DNA from 2 places in the Priestia sp. USM5 genome. Region 2 is predicted to be linked to the other one. Evidence: predicted binding sites of a transcription regulator. Region 2 holds the regulator's gene; the other holds the start of a gene.
What was found. The regulator LexA, encoded in region 2, represses DNA repair genes until DNA is damaged. The targets are predictions, from matches to a motif close to CGAACATATGTTCG.
Positions count from the first base shown of each region.

Region 1: the regulator LexA is predicted to act here: its motif matches at 4,823-4,836, upstream of recA (recombinase RecA).

Region 1 covers NZ_JBSGKN010000001.1:2,888,293-2,896,460, reverse strand. The annotation lists gene ACWATA_RS15570 (DNA-3-methyladenine glycosylase family protein) at 1-724, shown strand, start outside; gene ACWATA_RS15565 (HesA/MoeB/ThiF family protein) at 1,057-2,163, shown strand; gene ACWATA_RS15560 (MFS transporter) at 2,184-3,416, shown strand; gene ACWATA_RS15555 (hypothetical protein) at 3,684-4,124, opposite strand; gene ACWATA_RS15550 (ASCH domain-containing protein) at 4,137-4,487, opposite strand; gene recA (recombinase RecA) at 5,000-6,037, shown strand; gene ACWATA_RS15540 (stress protein) at 6,390-6,863, opposite strand; gene ACWATA_RS15535 (VOC family protein) at 7,068-7,520, opposite strand; gene ACWATA_RS15530 (DinB family protein) at 7,805-8,168, shown strand, end outside.
Region 2 covers NZ_JBSGKN010000001.1:810,267-818,434, reverse strand. The annotation lists gene tkt (transketolase) at 52-2,058, opposite strand; gene ACWATA_RS04180 (DUF896 domain-containing protein) at 2,226-2,456, opposite strand; gene ACWATA_RS04175 (YneB family resolvase-like protein) at 2,526-3,194, opposite strand; gene yneA (cell division suppressor protein YneA) at 3,248-3,577, opposite strand; gene lexA (transcriptional repressor LexA) at 3,724-4,341, shown strand; gene ACWATA_RS04160 (magnesium transporter CorA family protein) at 4,551-5,996, shown strand; gene ACWATA_RS04155 (hypothetical protein) at 6,064-6,264, opposite strand; gene ACWATA_RS04150 (ArnT family glycosyltransferase) at 6,551-8,056, shown strand; gene ACWATA_RS04145 (GtrA family protein) at 8,077-8,168, shown strand, end outside.

The DNA of each region.
Region 1 (8,168 bases), 2.1 Mb from region 2:
CTTGGAAGTTAAAGTTATTGGTGAAGAAGTTAAGAATAATCAGGTTCAACTAGTAAAGGAGAAAATTATCACAATGTTTTGTCTGGAACAAGATATAAACAAAGCTCAAAAGTCTATAGCTAATGAATCTAAGATAGGAAAATTAATAAAAATGTACGAAGGGTTTAGACCTGTTTTATTAGGAAGTGTCTACGAATCCATCATATGGGCAATCATCGGTCAACAAATTAGTGCAAAAGTTGCTCATAGGATTAAAAAGAGTTTGTTAGAAAAAACAGGAGCTAAAATAATAATTAATAACTGTGAATATTATACAGATTTATGCCCCCACAAGGTGGTGAAGTTAAATATAAACCAACTTCGTGACTTAAAGCTAAGTCAAAGGAAAGCTGAATATATTCATGAAATAACTAAAGCCATTATAGATGAAGAGCTAGACTTAAGTTGCTTATATTTATTAGATCGTGAAGGGGGTTGTAGCTATTTAATGAAACATAGAGGTATAGGAAAATGGACGGCAGAGTCAATACTAATGAGAGGTATAGGACGTCAAGACATTCTACCCGCAGGAGATTTAATTATACGTAAAGTAGTAGGAGAGATTTATGAGTATAACGAATTATTAACAGAATCACAAGTTAGAAAAATATCTACTCAATGGAAAACTGCGGAAACCTGGATTACTCATCTATGCTGGTTTTACATGCAAGAAAAAATATTATAAATGGAATATTTGTCGGTTTAAAATAAACGAAAAAAAGTATAATTTACCTGTTTTTGTTTGAATATTATAAAAATTGGATTTAATTGTTGAAAATGCCTTTTTAATGCAATATTATAAATATATCTTTTAAGAAATGGAGGTGTTAGTTATGAAGGTAAAAGTTAAGAAAACAACTAATAAAGCTGCGGTATTGAACGGTATTCCAGGCTAAAACGTTATCATTATGTGAACTACTTACTTATTGTTTAAACTTCAAGTCTGTAAATATAGGGAACTATCATATGATAGTTCCCTATTTCAATAATTAAGAGAAATGGAGTGAAATGTAGAAAATGAAACCTAAGTTCAAAGAGACAATCCCTGTATTTTTTATAAATGATGAAATCCATATTGGTGAAGAAGATGGAGTAGCAGGAGTTATTGAAGATCCCAGTGGAAGTATTAAGTATTTAATTTCTCTTATTAACGGAAAAAATTCTATAGAAGAAATAATACATTTAGTCCAAGAAAAGTATCCAAACATAAAAGAAAATGAGGTATTGGAAGGGATAAAGGCATTAGATACAGAGAAATATTTAGAAGATAATTCTTTGAATCCTCAATCTATAGGAGATTATGAACTCGAAAGATACAAAGCAAACCTTAATTACTTTTCGCTTTTTACGTCTTTAGAGGACAATAAGTACAATGTGCAAGAAACTATCATAAATACAAAGGTTGCTTTGCTCGGAATCGGAGGTTTAGGTAGTCAAATACTATATCATCTATCTGCATTAGGTTTTCATAACATTAATGCATTGGATTTTGATACTTTGGAATTAAGTAATTTTAATAGACAGTTGTTATATTCTGAAAAAGATATTAATAAGTTAAAAACGGAATTAGCAAAGGAAAGAATATCGCGTTTTAATCCTAATGTTAAGTTAAACGTTACTAATAAGCGTATAGAATGTGCTGAAGATGTAATGGCACATATTGAAGGTAGTGATTATGTAATTTGTGTAGCCGATAAACCAACCCTTCATATACAGGACTGGGTAAATGAAGCAGTAGTGAAGTTAGGAAAGCCGTTAGTTTCAGGTGGAGTCCTAAACACAAGGGGCAGATTTTATTCTATGTTACCAGGAAAAACTGGGTGTGTAGAGTGTCATAAACAAACCATAATTGAAAGTGATGTTATAGTTAATAAGCAACTTGACAGTATGCATCAGATAAATTTTCAACGAAATAATGCTGCGATTAGTCCTAATGTAGCTATGTTGGCTGGTGCTATTGTAAATGAATTTTTAGGGTTGGTAACAGGTATTCAAACTCCAACATCATTAGGGAAAATGATGGAATTAAATTTCCTTACATATCAAACTTACCCTATTTCAGAGTGGAATAAGAAAGAGGATTGTCCAGTTTGCCATTCCGCACCTGTAACAGCAGGTAAATAATTATGATGGGGGGGTAAATGTTGAAATCTTATGAAGTACTAAAGAACAGAGATTTTTTATGCTTATTTTTAAGTGCCACAACAAGTAAGTTGGGCACGTCTTTTTTTCAAATCGCACTGCCTTTATTAGTATATGATTTGACTAAATCACCAAGTTTAATGGCATTAACATTTGTTTTAGAAATTACGCCTCAAGTATTGTTTAGTTTGTTAGGCGGAGCCTTAGCTGATCGTATAAGTAAGAAATACATTTTATTAATAGGTGATATTTTATCAGCCATTTTAATTATTATCATACCTCTTGCAGCTTCAATAAACGTGTTAGATATATGGATTGTATATGTGGTAGCTTTTTTAATATCAGCTGTGAGTGCATTTTATCATCCAAGTTTTGAATCAGTCATACCAGAAATTTTAGAAGGTGAAAATTTAATACAGGGTAACTCTTTATTCAAGTTATCAGAGACAATTACAACCTTTGCAGGCCCTTCAATAGCAGGCATTTTAATTGCTTTGGTTGGAACTCATAACTTATTATATTTTAATTTTTTTACGTATTTTCTTTCTGGAATATTCATTGGCTTAATAACTAAGAAATATAAAAGCCAGAATCCAGTTAATAGTTCTATAATGAATTCAATAGCTGAAGGAGTTAAATACGTTATAAATACTAAAAAGGTTTTGATAGGGACTATTCTCATATTCTTAATCAATGTGGGTTATGGTGCTATGGAAGCTTTATTTATGTTTCATCTAAAAGATAATTTACATTTATCGGCACAGTATATTGGTTTAATATTTTCCCTACAAACCTTAGGGTCATTTGTAGCAATTTATGCTGCAAATAAACTAAATAAATTACCACGGGGAAATATAATTATCTATTGTGGTGTAATAATAGGTTTAGGGCAAACTATCCTTACTTTTTCAAACACTGCAGTTATTTTGTTAATAGTCTGTAGAATTGTAATTGTCGGTTCGGTAACATTATTAGCAATTAATTGGTTTACCCTTAGGCAAGAGATTGTGCCATCAGCCTTATTGGGAAGAGTAATTAGTTCAACTCGTATGTTAGCTTTTTTGGCTTTACCGATTAGTGGAATGTTAGCAGGTGTTGCAGCTGAATATATTAGCGTCTCTTTAATTTTTATTTCAGCAGGCATCCTAACGATTGTAGCGTCTTTAATCGGCATTAAGACCTCTCTATTTGAGACCCAACATATAGATCAACCTATTAATAGTAGCAACAAGTAGATAATTACTCGGGTTGACTTGAAACATATTGATATTTAGTGTATTCTTCTATAAGAACTTCATACTTGGAGTTTAAACAATAAGTAAGAACCCCTTTAACATATGGTTAATAGGGGTTTTTAATTTTTAATCCAAATGTGCATCTGATATACAAGCAAAAATCTTTTTTCATACCGAAAATACGAGTTATGTTAAGTAAAACGTAAAGTATTTGATGAAAATAATCAGTTTAACTATTTACTCTTAGTGATGACAAATGGATGGGTGTCACCAAAAAGTTGGCTTACCGACCATAAACCAAAGCATAGTCATTAATAGAATGATATAAATCCAAATAGATCGCTCTAGTTTAGTTGCCAGTTCTTTTTCATTTTGTCCTTCCTCCTTGTACTTTCGAAGTGTTGGTGAAAAAGCACGGGCCAGAAAGAACAAGGAGCAAAAAAGGAAAATCAGTGTCATTATAATCCACGGCGTAGTCCACGTCCATGGGCCACACATAACGAGGAGTATCCCTGTGATAACAAGAACATGGCCCGTATGTTTTGCGAGCCTAACAACAGATTGAAATGTGATCAAATAGGCATTCATTTCTTGTTCTCTTGAACTATGTAATTTTTTAACAATTGGCAAGAGAATAAAGAAAGGACCAATCGATAAAATGACACTAGAAACATGAATATATACTAATATACGGTACAACAAATCCATTTCTTTTACCTATCAATCGTTAACTAATCTGAACTCATGCACCCATACCCTCATTTGCGGAAGCCAAGGCATCCCAGGATGATAAGACAAAATAGATTGTTTATATTCCTCTACTGTAGCATAGCCTTCCTGGCGAGCATTTTCATCGGTTAATTCACCTAGTGATTGAGAATAAACTCGTTCCACTACAAATTTTTGATCTTCTAAAACCATTATCTCTCCTACATCAGCATATCTTCCATTTCGGCGAGTTGCTGTTTTGCTGCCTTTGATTACTTTATTTACATCATCCGGCATTGTTACAAGTCGATCGATTGTACATGTTTTTGGTGGCAATTCATTTTGTGCTTCATGGTTACTCATTAAAAAAACTCCTTTCATATCTTGTCTCGTATTTAATGTATCATATTTTTAACGACGAATTTCATTTGAATTTATTAGGTGGAAATTTTCTCTAATAAATCTATTATAATTTATCCCTTTTCTTATTCGATAGTCCAAGTACATAACATAATGTATATAAGAGAATGAATTATTCTTTGTTCGTATAATAAGGGTTATTTTATAGATTGAAGTTTCAATAACTGTAAGTATTAAAGGTATAAACCTACTTTTTACAAAAAAGATATTTCTTTGGCTGGTTTGTACAAAACTTTCTCCTTTACAACTAGATGCGTTTATTGTATGATTACACAACAGGAACATTTGTTCGATATTAAGGGTTTAGAGATAAATAAAGGAACAACAGAATAAACCAAGACAGTTAAACACAAAATTTTCTCGCACGGAGCAAAAACATTTGAGCCAATCCTTATTATTTATCCACATACATTGTCGTTTACTGTAAACGTACTAACAATCGGAGGTTTTAAATTATGAATGATAAACAAGCAGCACTAGATATGGCTCTAAAACAAATTGAAAAACAATTCGGTACAGGATCAATTATTAAGATGGGGGAAGGCACACATACAAAAGTTGAGGCATCTAGCTCAGGTTCATTAGCTTTAGATATCGCTCTTGGGATTAATGGTTATCCAAAAGGAAGAATCATGGAAGTGTACGGACCCGAAAGCTCAGGTAAAACAACAGTTTCCTTACATGCGATTGCAGAAGTACAAAAAAATGGAGGTCGAGCTGCCTTTATTGATGCTGAACACGCACTTGATCCAGTTTACGCAAGAAAACTAGGTGTAGATATTGATGAGTTACTGTTATCTCAACCAGATACTGGTGAGCAGGCACTTGAAATTGCTGAAGCATTAGTTAGAAGTGGTGCTGTAGATATTATTGTTGTTGACTCAGTAGCAGCATTAGTTCCTCAAAAAGAAATTGAGGGAGAAATGGGAGATTCTCACGTAGGTCTACAAGCTCGTTTGATGTCTCAAGCCCTTCGTAAACTATCTGGAGCAATTAATAAGTCTAAAACCATTGCTATCTTCATCAACCAAATCCGGGAGAAGGTAGGCGTTATGTTTGGAAATCCTGAAACAACGCCAGGCGGAAGAGCGCTAAAATTCTATTCTTCCGTTCGCCTTGAGGTTCGCCGCGCTGAACAACTTAAACTGGGAAATGACATAGTTGGTAACAAAACAAGAATTAAAGTAGTCAAAAATAAGATGGCACCTCCTTTCCGCATTGCTGAAGTAGATATTATGTATGGAGAAGGTATCTCAAGAGAAGGAGAAATCTTAGATATTGGTTCTGAAGTAGATATTGTTCAAAAGTCTGGATCTTGGTTTTCTTATAATGGGGAACGTTTAGGGCAGGGACGAGAAAACGCTAAGGTTTTCTTAAAAGAAAACCCTGAAATCAGAGAAGAAATTAGAAAAAACATTATTGATTTTAAATATGGTAATACTGACAACGATAATGATATTGATAACGATAGCGATAGTGAAAACGAAAGCTAATAAAAGCTTAAAATGCCTTTCCCGGCAGCTTCAAGCCCATCCATTTCACTGATTTCACTTCATTATTTTGGTCATTTTATGCGATTTATAGTAGCCAGCAGGGAGCTGATATTGTCTTAATTCAAAAGGAGCTTGGCCACAGTGATCGTAAAATAACGGAACGTTATCTAGAAAAAGGTTTTGCAGAGAAAACAAAAAATTGGGCTACTGTGGAAGGAACAAGATTTCTAATTGAGATACTGTTGTCTAAAGCGCTATACTAGACTTTTTATTGCAATCTCTTTAAACAGAAAAATTCTTATAGCAAACAAACAGAACCCTATTTAATTAAATAGGGTTCTGTTTAATTAGATCAAGGTCTATGGAAGTTGACCGTTTTCTCATCGTCCCCCGTGCGTTCAAACCAACCTCTAAAGGCCCAGTTATCATAACCTCCATCACCTTCATTAATAAACGTTCCTTCTTCAAATATCCAGACCCCGAACGTGATACCATCATAATCTACGGTATCAAAATATTGTACACCTTGTAACTGGTCGGAATTATAACCTTGACTTAAATTCATTACTATCACATTATACTGCTGACCCGATTCAAAGAAAGCTTTTTCCATCGCTCCCTTAACAAAACCACTTCGATTGTCGGCAGTTTTAGCCGCATCTGCAATCGCTTGTCCTATGGCTACTGGATCAATCGCTACGTCTCCTCCAACTTCTGCAGCTTCTGCGGAGTCAGCAGAACCTCCTAAATTCGGTAGAGCTAATGGCGTCGCTAACATAGCTAAACCTACAGCAGAAGCTACAACAGCTTGTTTCGCTCTTCTCATTTGATCTCCTCCTATTTTAGTTGATTCTTAGAACAAACACCCTTTTTATGAATATTAAAACAAAAATTCCATAATTAAGTATATATAGGGGGGCAAAAAAGTAAAATAAAGGTTTGAAAAAACCTGAAAATAATCTCGATCTATTGAAGATTCAGATAGGTTAAACGTACATTTCAGTAAAGACTTTTATAAAACGTCACTTACTTATTTGTTACTGAGTTGCTCTGCCAAACCGATTAAAAGTCCTTCTACTCCACGAATGTAGCAGAGACGATACGAGTCCTCGTACTGAACCACTTCGCCAACGAGCTGAGCGCCATATCTAGTAAGTCTGGACACCATTTCGTCAATGTCTTCAACAGTGAACATGACGCGTAGATAGCCGAGAGCGTTTACAGGAGCATTCCGGTGATCTGATATAGTAGGTGGGCTGAGAAATCGCGAAAGTTCAATCCGACTGTGACCATCCGGGGTAACCATCATCGCAATCTCTACACGCTGAGAACCCAATCCCGTTACGCGGCCACCCCATTGACCTTCGACGGTGGCCCGCCCTTCGAGACTCAAGCCAATCTCCTTAAAGAAAGAAATTGCGTCATCAAGGGATTCTACAACGATGCTGACATTGTCCATTCTTAGTAGGTTGTTTTTTTCCATAGTTTTATCTCCTTATGTGTAAAATTTTATTATCTGTCCATTTTCATAATCATTCTATTTAAAAGTTACAAATTCCTTTCAAACAAAACATTCCTATCCTGTCACTAGGCCATATTTGTTGTATACTTTATATTCTTTGTAGAAAAATGATCTATTTGTCATTAATACACGAAGTACTTTATCATTTACTTAACTAATTAATGAAAAAATGGGTGTAATAATAATTCTAAAGAGTGTATAGTAAAGAATAATTTTTCATTATATGTCTGAGAGGTGGGATTGTTATGGAAAAGCTAGAATATGAATGGGTAAAACAAGCACGACAAACTTTATTAGAGCAGTGTAGAGAATTGAGTGAAGGTGACTTGACGAAAGAGTTTGCATTTGGTTTTCAAAATATTAGAGATTCTCTAGTTCATGTGGCAGGTTGCTACCATGCTTGGTTAGGTTCTTTTGTGCTTTCAGAAACATCATCACCACTATTCACAAAAGAAGTAATTAATACTATGAAAATAGACGATATTCAGCATTATTTTCAACAGGCTGATAGATATGTAGAAAAAGTATTGGAGCAATTCACAGATAAATTTGATGAGTCTATCGAAAAAGAACTTGCTTGGAGAGCAAACAGTGGTTTTGTAAGAAAGA
Region 2 (8,168 bases):
TCGAAAAAAAAGAGCAGACCATAGGAGTCTGCTCTTTCTTGTGAAAAAGAATTATGCATTAAGCAAGCTTTTCACTTTTGCTACTACATTTTCAACTGTAAAACCAAATTCTTTCATGATTGTTTCACCAGGAGCAGATGCACCGAAGTGATTAATACCAAGAACTTGTCCCTCGTCTCCAACATAGCGTTCCCAGCCAAGTGTAGAAGCCATTTCAATACCTAAACGTTTTTTCACTGATTTAGGGATAACACTTTCTTTGTACTCAGCAGATTGCTCTTCGAAACGGTCCCATGCAGGCATACTTACTACAGATACATCAATGCCTTCTGCAGCTAATGCTTTTTGTGCTTCTACTGCTAGGCTTACTTCAGAGCCTGTTGCAAGTATTAATGCATCCGCTTGGTCTTTACCAGCTTTAGATACAACGTACGCGCCTTTAGACACGCCTTCGTATGCATTTTCTTTTGTACCTTCAAGCGTTGGCAAGTTTTGACGAGTCAATACAAGCGCCGTTGGGCGGTCAGTTGATTCTAATGCTAAGCGCCATGCAGCAGCTGTTTCATTTGCATCTGCAGGACGAACCACTGAAAGACCTGGCATTGCACGAAGTGATGGCAATTGTTCAATTGGCTCATGTGTTGGGCCGTCTTCTCCAACTGCGATACTGTCATGTGTGAATACATATGTTACAGGAAGCTTCATTAAAGCTGCTAAGCGAATTGCTGGGCGAAGATAATCAGAGAATACAAAGAATGTTCCTCCGAATACTTTTACACCGCCGTGTAGAGCCATACCGTTTAATGCAGCTCCCATTGCAAATTCACGTACACCGAACCAAATATTACGTCCGCTGTAATCAGCTGCAGTGAAGTCTTCTGAACCTTTAATCATTGTTTTATTTGACCCAGCTAAGTCAGCTGAACCGCCGAAGAATTGAGGTACAGCTTGTGCTACTGCGTTTAATACTTCTCCAGAAGAAGCACGGCTAGCTAAGCTTGAACCCGTTTCGTATGCTGGAAGCGTTTCTTCCCAGCCTTCCGGTAACTTTCCTTCTACTGCTAGTTCAAATTGACGACCTAGTTCAGGATATTTTTCTTTATACTGTGCAAATACATCGTTCCATTCGTTTTCTTTCTTTTGGCCATCTTCAGCAATTGTAGCTTTGAAGTGAGCATACACTTCTTCTGGCACATAGAAATCTTCTTCAAATGTCCATGCATAAGCTTCTTTTGTTAATTTTGTTTCATCGGAACCTAATGGAGAACCGTGCACGCCAGAAGTACCCGCGTGGTTTGGAGAACCAAATCCGATTGTTGTTTTTACTTCAATTAGCGTTGGGCGTGTTAAATCGCCTTTTGCTTCTTCAATTGCGTTTGCAATCGCTGTCAAGTCATTGCCGTCTTCAACGCGAATTACTTGCCATCCGTAAGCCTTGAAACGATCTTCTACGTTCTCAGAGAACGAGCGATCTAAATCTCCGTCTAAAGAAATATCATTTGAATCGTATAAAACAACTAAGCGTCCTAATTTTAAGTGTGCCGCTAATGAAGCTGCTTCAGCAGATACACCTTCCATTAAGTCTCCGTCACCACAAATACCATACGTAAAGTGGTCTACAATTTCTAAACCTTCTTTGTTGTATGTTTCAGCTAAATGACGTTCTGCCATTGCTTTACCAACAGCCATTGCAATACCTTGTCCTAGTGGACCAGTTGTTGCATCAACACCTGCTGTATGACCGAACTCTGGATGACCTGGTGTTTTGCTTCCCCATTGACGGAAGTTTTTAAGGTCTTCAATTGATAAGTCATATCCAGCTAAATGAAGCAAGCTGTATAATAGTGCCGATCCGTGTCCTGCTGATAATACAAAGCGGTCACGGTTGAACCAGTTTGGATTCTTTGGATTGATGTTCATAAATTTTGTCCACAATGTATATGCCATTGGAGCAGCTCCCATTGGCATACCTGGGTGACCTGAATTTGCTTTCTCAATCGCATCGATTGATAAAGTACGAATTGTTGCAATCGAAAGATCTTCAATACGTTGTGTCATACTCTTCATTCCTTTCAAAACTATGTACATATGTTATCATACTAATGATTTGCTTATTTGTACAATACTTGAACCAAAAAAATTTCCACTTTTACAGTTTTTGTGTGCCTTATTAAAAATATACAAAAAACTAGAGGGAACTCTCCCTCTAGTTTTACTAGAACGTCTTAGTGAAGACGCTTCTTTTTGCTCTCTTTTAACTTCTTAGGCGTAACATCTTTACCTTCCTCGTCCACAACTTTAATCGTATGAAGGTGGTTTGTCATAGATTGTCGGAAAACTTTTAAATATTCCTGACGTAGCTCTTGCTGTTCTTTCGCTTCAGATTCTGTCAGACCTTCAGCCTTTGCCTTTTTTGAAAGAGCATTAATACGAGCAAGTTTATCTTTTGATAGCATATAAAACCTATCTCCTTATAATCAATAATTAAAATTACCGAACCGTTCCGGCAACATGTAGTCATCTTACTAAATCTCTTTCGTTTTATCAAGAGATTGAGCACTCTCTTGATACTCTTGATAGCGACGATGTACCGTTGCTTTTGAAATATTATAACCAAAACCTTTTAGCGTAACTGAAATTTCAGCAAAGGTTAAGCCGTTATGACGAAGGCGGACAATTTCTTCAATCGGCGCTTCTTTTTTTTCTCTTCCTGAGTTAACTCCTTGATTTTTTAAATTTTGCTGCGGACGATAACCGTTTTCTACGGCTCTTTTCATTCCTCTTTTAATTTTAGCGTTATGTAATTTCCGCTGATGCTCTTCCACTAAGCTAATAATATCTAACACCATCGAATCAGATTCTGAAAGCTGAAGCTGACCTTGATGACTAATCGTATAGATCGTAGCATTTTCTTTATGAAAAGCATGAAGAAGCGCAATTCGGGCATTTCCTCTGCCTAATCGCGTTTCGTCTTGAATGAGCAGCACAGATATTTTTTCTTCTTTCATTGTATGAAGAACATCCAATATACCCTCTCTGTCTACGTCATATCCGCTTGCTTTTTCCATTACGACTTTTTTTACGTTTAGATGGTGAAGATCAGCAAGCTTTTTTAATTCTTCTTGCTGGCGCTGTAAAGATGTTTCTTGGGTTTTTTTATCCGTACTTACACGGCAATAAATAATGGCGTCCACTTTTATCACGACCTTTTCGGCTTCTAACAATATTCAGGAACGGCCGTTACACACTACTGTTCAATTGCCACTTGATTATGTAACTCTTTTTTTAAAACAGGAATATATAATTTATCTCCAGGAGATAAAGACTGGGCAGTGTCTGAGTTTAGATCATTGACGTCTTCAACCCATTTGACAAATTCATTGGTGGTCAAATGATGGTGATTATGATACTTGTTGGACAAGTCCCAAAGCGTATCTCCTTTTGTAATAGTAACCGTTGAATATTTGTCTAAATCTACTTTATCCGCTCCTAAAACCAGCGTCAATACATATGTAAGTGCAGCGATAACTGCAAAAAAAATAGCGTAATGTTTCATAGAATGTAAGAATTGGTGCATATTATGATCCCCCTATCAGAATATATGTTCTTATTTTATTGAGAACATTTGTTTCTGTCAATGGAATTCTTCGAACTTATGTTTGTATATTGACACATCACGTGGTATAATTCACCTAAAGAATAGCTAAAATCGAGGTGAAAAATATGAAGCTATCAAAACGTCAACAAGACATACTAGATTTTATTAAGCACGAAGTAAAATTAAAAGGTTATCCGCCTTCTGTTCGTGAGATTGGGGAAGCGGTGGGATTAGCCTCTAGCTCCACTGTACACGGGCATTTAGCTCGTTTAGAAAGTAAAGGGTTAATTCGCAGAGATCCAACAAAACCAAGAGCAATCGAAGTTCTTCAACTAGACGAAGTAAACATCCCTAAAAGCAATGTCATTAATGTTCCTGTTATCGGTAAAGTAACAGCGGGTCTTCCTATAACAGCCGTTGAAAATGTGGAAGAATATTTCCCTCTTCCAGATAAATTCGTTTCTCCAGATGATCATGTATTTATGCTTGAAATTATGGGAGAAAGTATGATTGAAGCAGGTATTCTAGATGGCGATATGGTAATCGTACGTCAGCAGCAAACTGCTAATAACGGAGATATTGTGGTCGCTATGACCGAGGACAACGAAGCAACGGTAAAACGTTTCTTTAAAGAAGAAAATTTCGTTCGTTTACAGCCTGAAAATTCAACGATGGCGCCTATTATTCTTCGCCACGTAACGATTTTAGGAAAAGTCACTGGTGTATATCGCACGATTCACTAATCACACACTGTATGTAAAACCAACTAATCATGATGTTAGTTGGTTTTTTACGTTTGTTTTCTAAAAAAATTGGCATATTATAAATGATACGTCGAATCATTACAGGCAGGTAGAGCGGTTTTTATAAAGCCTGTTTTACCTTTTACTTTCTGTCTGCATTTTTTCGACTCTCAAAAAAAATACAACCGACTATAAGAAGGATGTAGTTTATGACCAATACACCAAGGAAAACAGAACCATTTCAAACTATTATGCCTACCAAAGCAATGAACATGTTTCTTTTTCCTTTTTCCTTTGATCGAAAAAATAAAGAGCAGCTTGTTCATGCACTAGAAGCAAATATGTTTGAGTTTTTTTCCATTCAAAACAAACATGTAGAAAAAGAATACTACGGAGAACAGTATTACGTATCTCATGATAGCTTGGATCAATATTTTCTTCCTTACATTGAATGTATTCTATTTCCTGATTCGTGCGAAAAAGAAGGCTTGCTTCGATTTTCAAAAAAAATAGACCATACCGTTACGCTACAAACTTCCTCCACCACCGTGTCTAGCAACGTGCTGTCTGTGGATGTTTTTTTATGTCCTTTTGAAATTGGGGTCATGACCATTCGCACTGAGATGAGTCATAATCATTACACCTATGATGACATTTTAGAATTCATGAATCATTTTCGTGTATTAGAACCGAAGCTTGCTGAAGAGCATGGATCCACCATTACCTATGAACATCATCGCTATAGCAAAGTACAGGATTATATTTTTTCACAGCTCGCGCCATTTTTGAACGAACACATCAAAAAAGAAGCGACGCGTGAACAGCACGTCGGGAGTCTTCCTTATTTTATCGATGAACGGATGTTTGTATTAAGTTATGTAACGGTAAATCAAGAGCAAGAGATTAACTCCACAACTTTATTTCGTACTGGGCAGCTAAATAGCTATACGCCTGACGGGAAACCGTTTATCTCTGCACACAACCATGAGTATATTAAAACGTATAATACCAAACACGTGTATTCCAGATGGGCTCCTGAAACCTATTACGTTATAACAGACCATGTGTTTTCGTGTATTTCTAAATCGACAGACTCTAAAACGGATCAGCTTTTGATGAATCATCTATTTGGCCAACATTACTATAATTTATTTTTGCATTTTTTCTATAAAATCGTGTTGCTAAAACTATCCTATGAGTATTCTCAGCTCACGTTTCATAAAAATTCAGAGGGCATCGAGCGACTAATTCGCTCTATTACTGTATTTTCAGGTAAATATTTATTTTTAGAAATTAGCTCTCGCACGGAAGGTCAAGAGTTTTCTGAGCTCTTTAAAAAAATCTTCCACATCAATTCTCTTTATCAAGAAGTCAAAGAAACCCTTGGTACTTTGTATCAAAATCAAGAGAAAATCGCGGCCAAGCGTCACAATTACTTATTATTAATTTTAACGATTTATACCGTTCTTTCCGGTATTTACGGAATGAATTTAGTTATTAGCAAGCTAAAGGGAAACATCAATTGGGATAGTATGAAGCAGTTTTCTATCTTTGAATATATCGCTTTAATAGTAGCTTTATCAGGAATTCTGATCAGCATTAGTCTCGGAGTGAGTTCCCTATGGAATTTATTAAAAGATCGATTTAAAACATAAAAGCTGTTCGCATCAGAAAATACATTATAAAAAAGAAGAGATTGAGACATAACTAAACCAAGCAAGTCTAAAGGGAAACAAATGAAATAAATAAGCTAGCAGGGATTGCTTGTGACATCGCAGTTGATTTCCGTGCAAGACTTCGCTTTCCGCGGGCGGCCGGTGAGCCTCCTCGTCGCTTGCGCTCCTGCGGGGTCTCACCCCTTCCGCTTTTCCCGCAGGAGTCTTCGTCTTGCCCTCCAATCAACTGCTGGAAAGAACTAAACAAATGAAACCTACGTGCACCATAAAAAACGAACCACTAATCAAACAAACATGATGATTAATGGTTCGTTTTTCGCTTCGACTAAAATCCTTTTTTCCCAACCTCTTTTATCTATTACTAAATCACTGCCTACTCCACTGAACCTTTTATTACACGTTGTGCCGCTGTTGTAATTTCAGAACAATCTAACATTATACTCTATAAGAAAAATATATACAAAATAATAAAATATGGTATCATAGGGTAGGAATTTTGTACCTTATCTTTGAAATAATTTGCAGGAGGTAATATGCTTAACTCATTTTTATCCAAAAGCCTGATTCTTTTATGTGTCATGATTCTTACATGGTCTCTATGGGGCAGTTATAGTGCGATGACAAATTCATTGGACTTAAAAGGCTTGGCTTTAAGTAATTCATTTATTATTGAAGGAATATGTATCACTTTCCTTGTCATTTTTCTAATAGCTATTGCAAGTAGATACATGAACAAAACTGTTTTTTTTATTTCACTGATTGTTTTGACCTTAGGTGTTCGATTAGCATGGATGCTTTCTGTTCAAACACCTGTAAAATCTGACTTTCTTGTCATGTTAGATGCCGCACGTAATATCGCAAAAGGAAATTATGAATTTAACCAAAGCGTTTATTTCACTACATGGGTATATCAGCTAGGCTTTTCATTCTATGAATCTATTGTTATTCGCTGTTTTGGAGATAGCATTTTTACATTAAAATTGTTAAATATTTTTTATTCTACTGGAACCGTTATTTTTATTTATCTAATTGGCGCTAAAGTATTTAACGAACTTGCTGGGAGAATGGCAGCTTTCCTATATGCGTTCTACATTCCGAACATTCTCTACAGCTCAGTGTTAACCAATCAGCATTTAGCTACTTTTTTATTTTATGCAGCTTTTTACCTTATTATAAAAAGATTTGCTCATAACAAGTTTAGCTGGCTTTATATTGGTCTTCTATTGTCGTTAGGAAATTTAATGCGCCCTCTGGGACCCATTATTATCGTTGCTGTTTTCATTTATTTCATCTTGCAAATTCTTCAACCTTACATTAAAGCGAAGGATGCTGCTGAGTTAAAAACTCGTCGAAAGAAAATAGGAAAAAACCTCGTAGGCGTACTGGCTACTTTTTTTATTGCAAATGCGCTGATCAACTACTCTTTTGTAGCGAGCGGTATTTCTAAATATCCTTTAAGTAACAGAGATCCTTTATGGAAATTCGTTATTGGCTTTAATTATGAAACAAGCGGTTCTTATTCTTCAGAGGATGCTAGTCGTTTTATGGGTATGCCAATTGGAGAAAAACGAGCTGAAGCAGAAAAAGAAGTAATTAAAGAGCGAGTAGCAGATAAAGAGCAACTTTTAGATCTCTTTCACATTAAATTCCTGAATATGTGGGGAGGAACGGATGCATCTACATTTTGGAGTATTTCATTAACTCCTCAAGAAGATGTACCTTTTAATAAAGAGAAATTAATTAGTGCTGCTCAAAGTTATGAAAGAATCATTTACGTTTCAACTACTATTATTTCCATTATTGGACTTATATGTTTATTCCTGAAGAAGCAGGATAAATATCCGTATACACTGTTTTTGTTACTAATCATAGGATACGTTCTTATTCACTTGCTTATTGAAATTCAAACTCGCTATCGATTCTTTATTTTCCCAAGCTTTATGCTGCTCGAAGGGTTTGGTATTTCAGTGATTCTATCTTATTTACTAGTACGGTTTACTAAAAATAAGACCCAGGCAAAATGTGAAGAGATAAATTAAATGGAAGGGATTATGCAACCGTGATAAAATTCCTGAAATTCGGATTTGTAGGTATAATGAATACCCTGCTCACTATTATCAGTTACTTAGCACTGATTCATTTTGATATGAA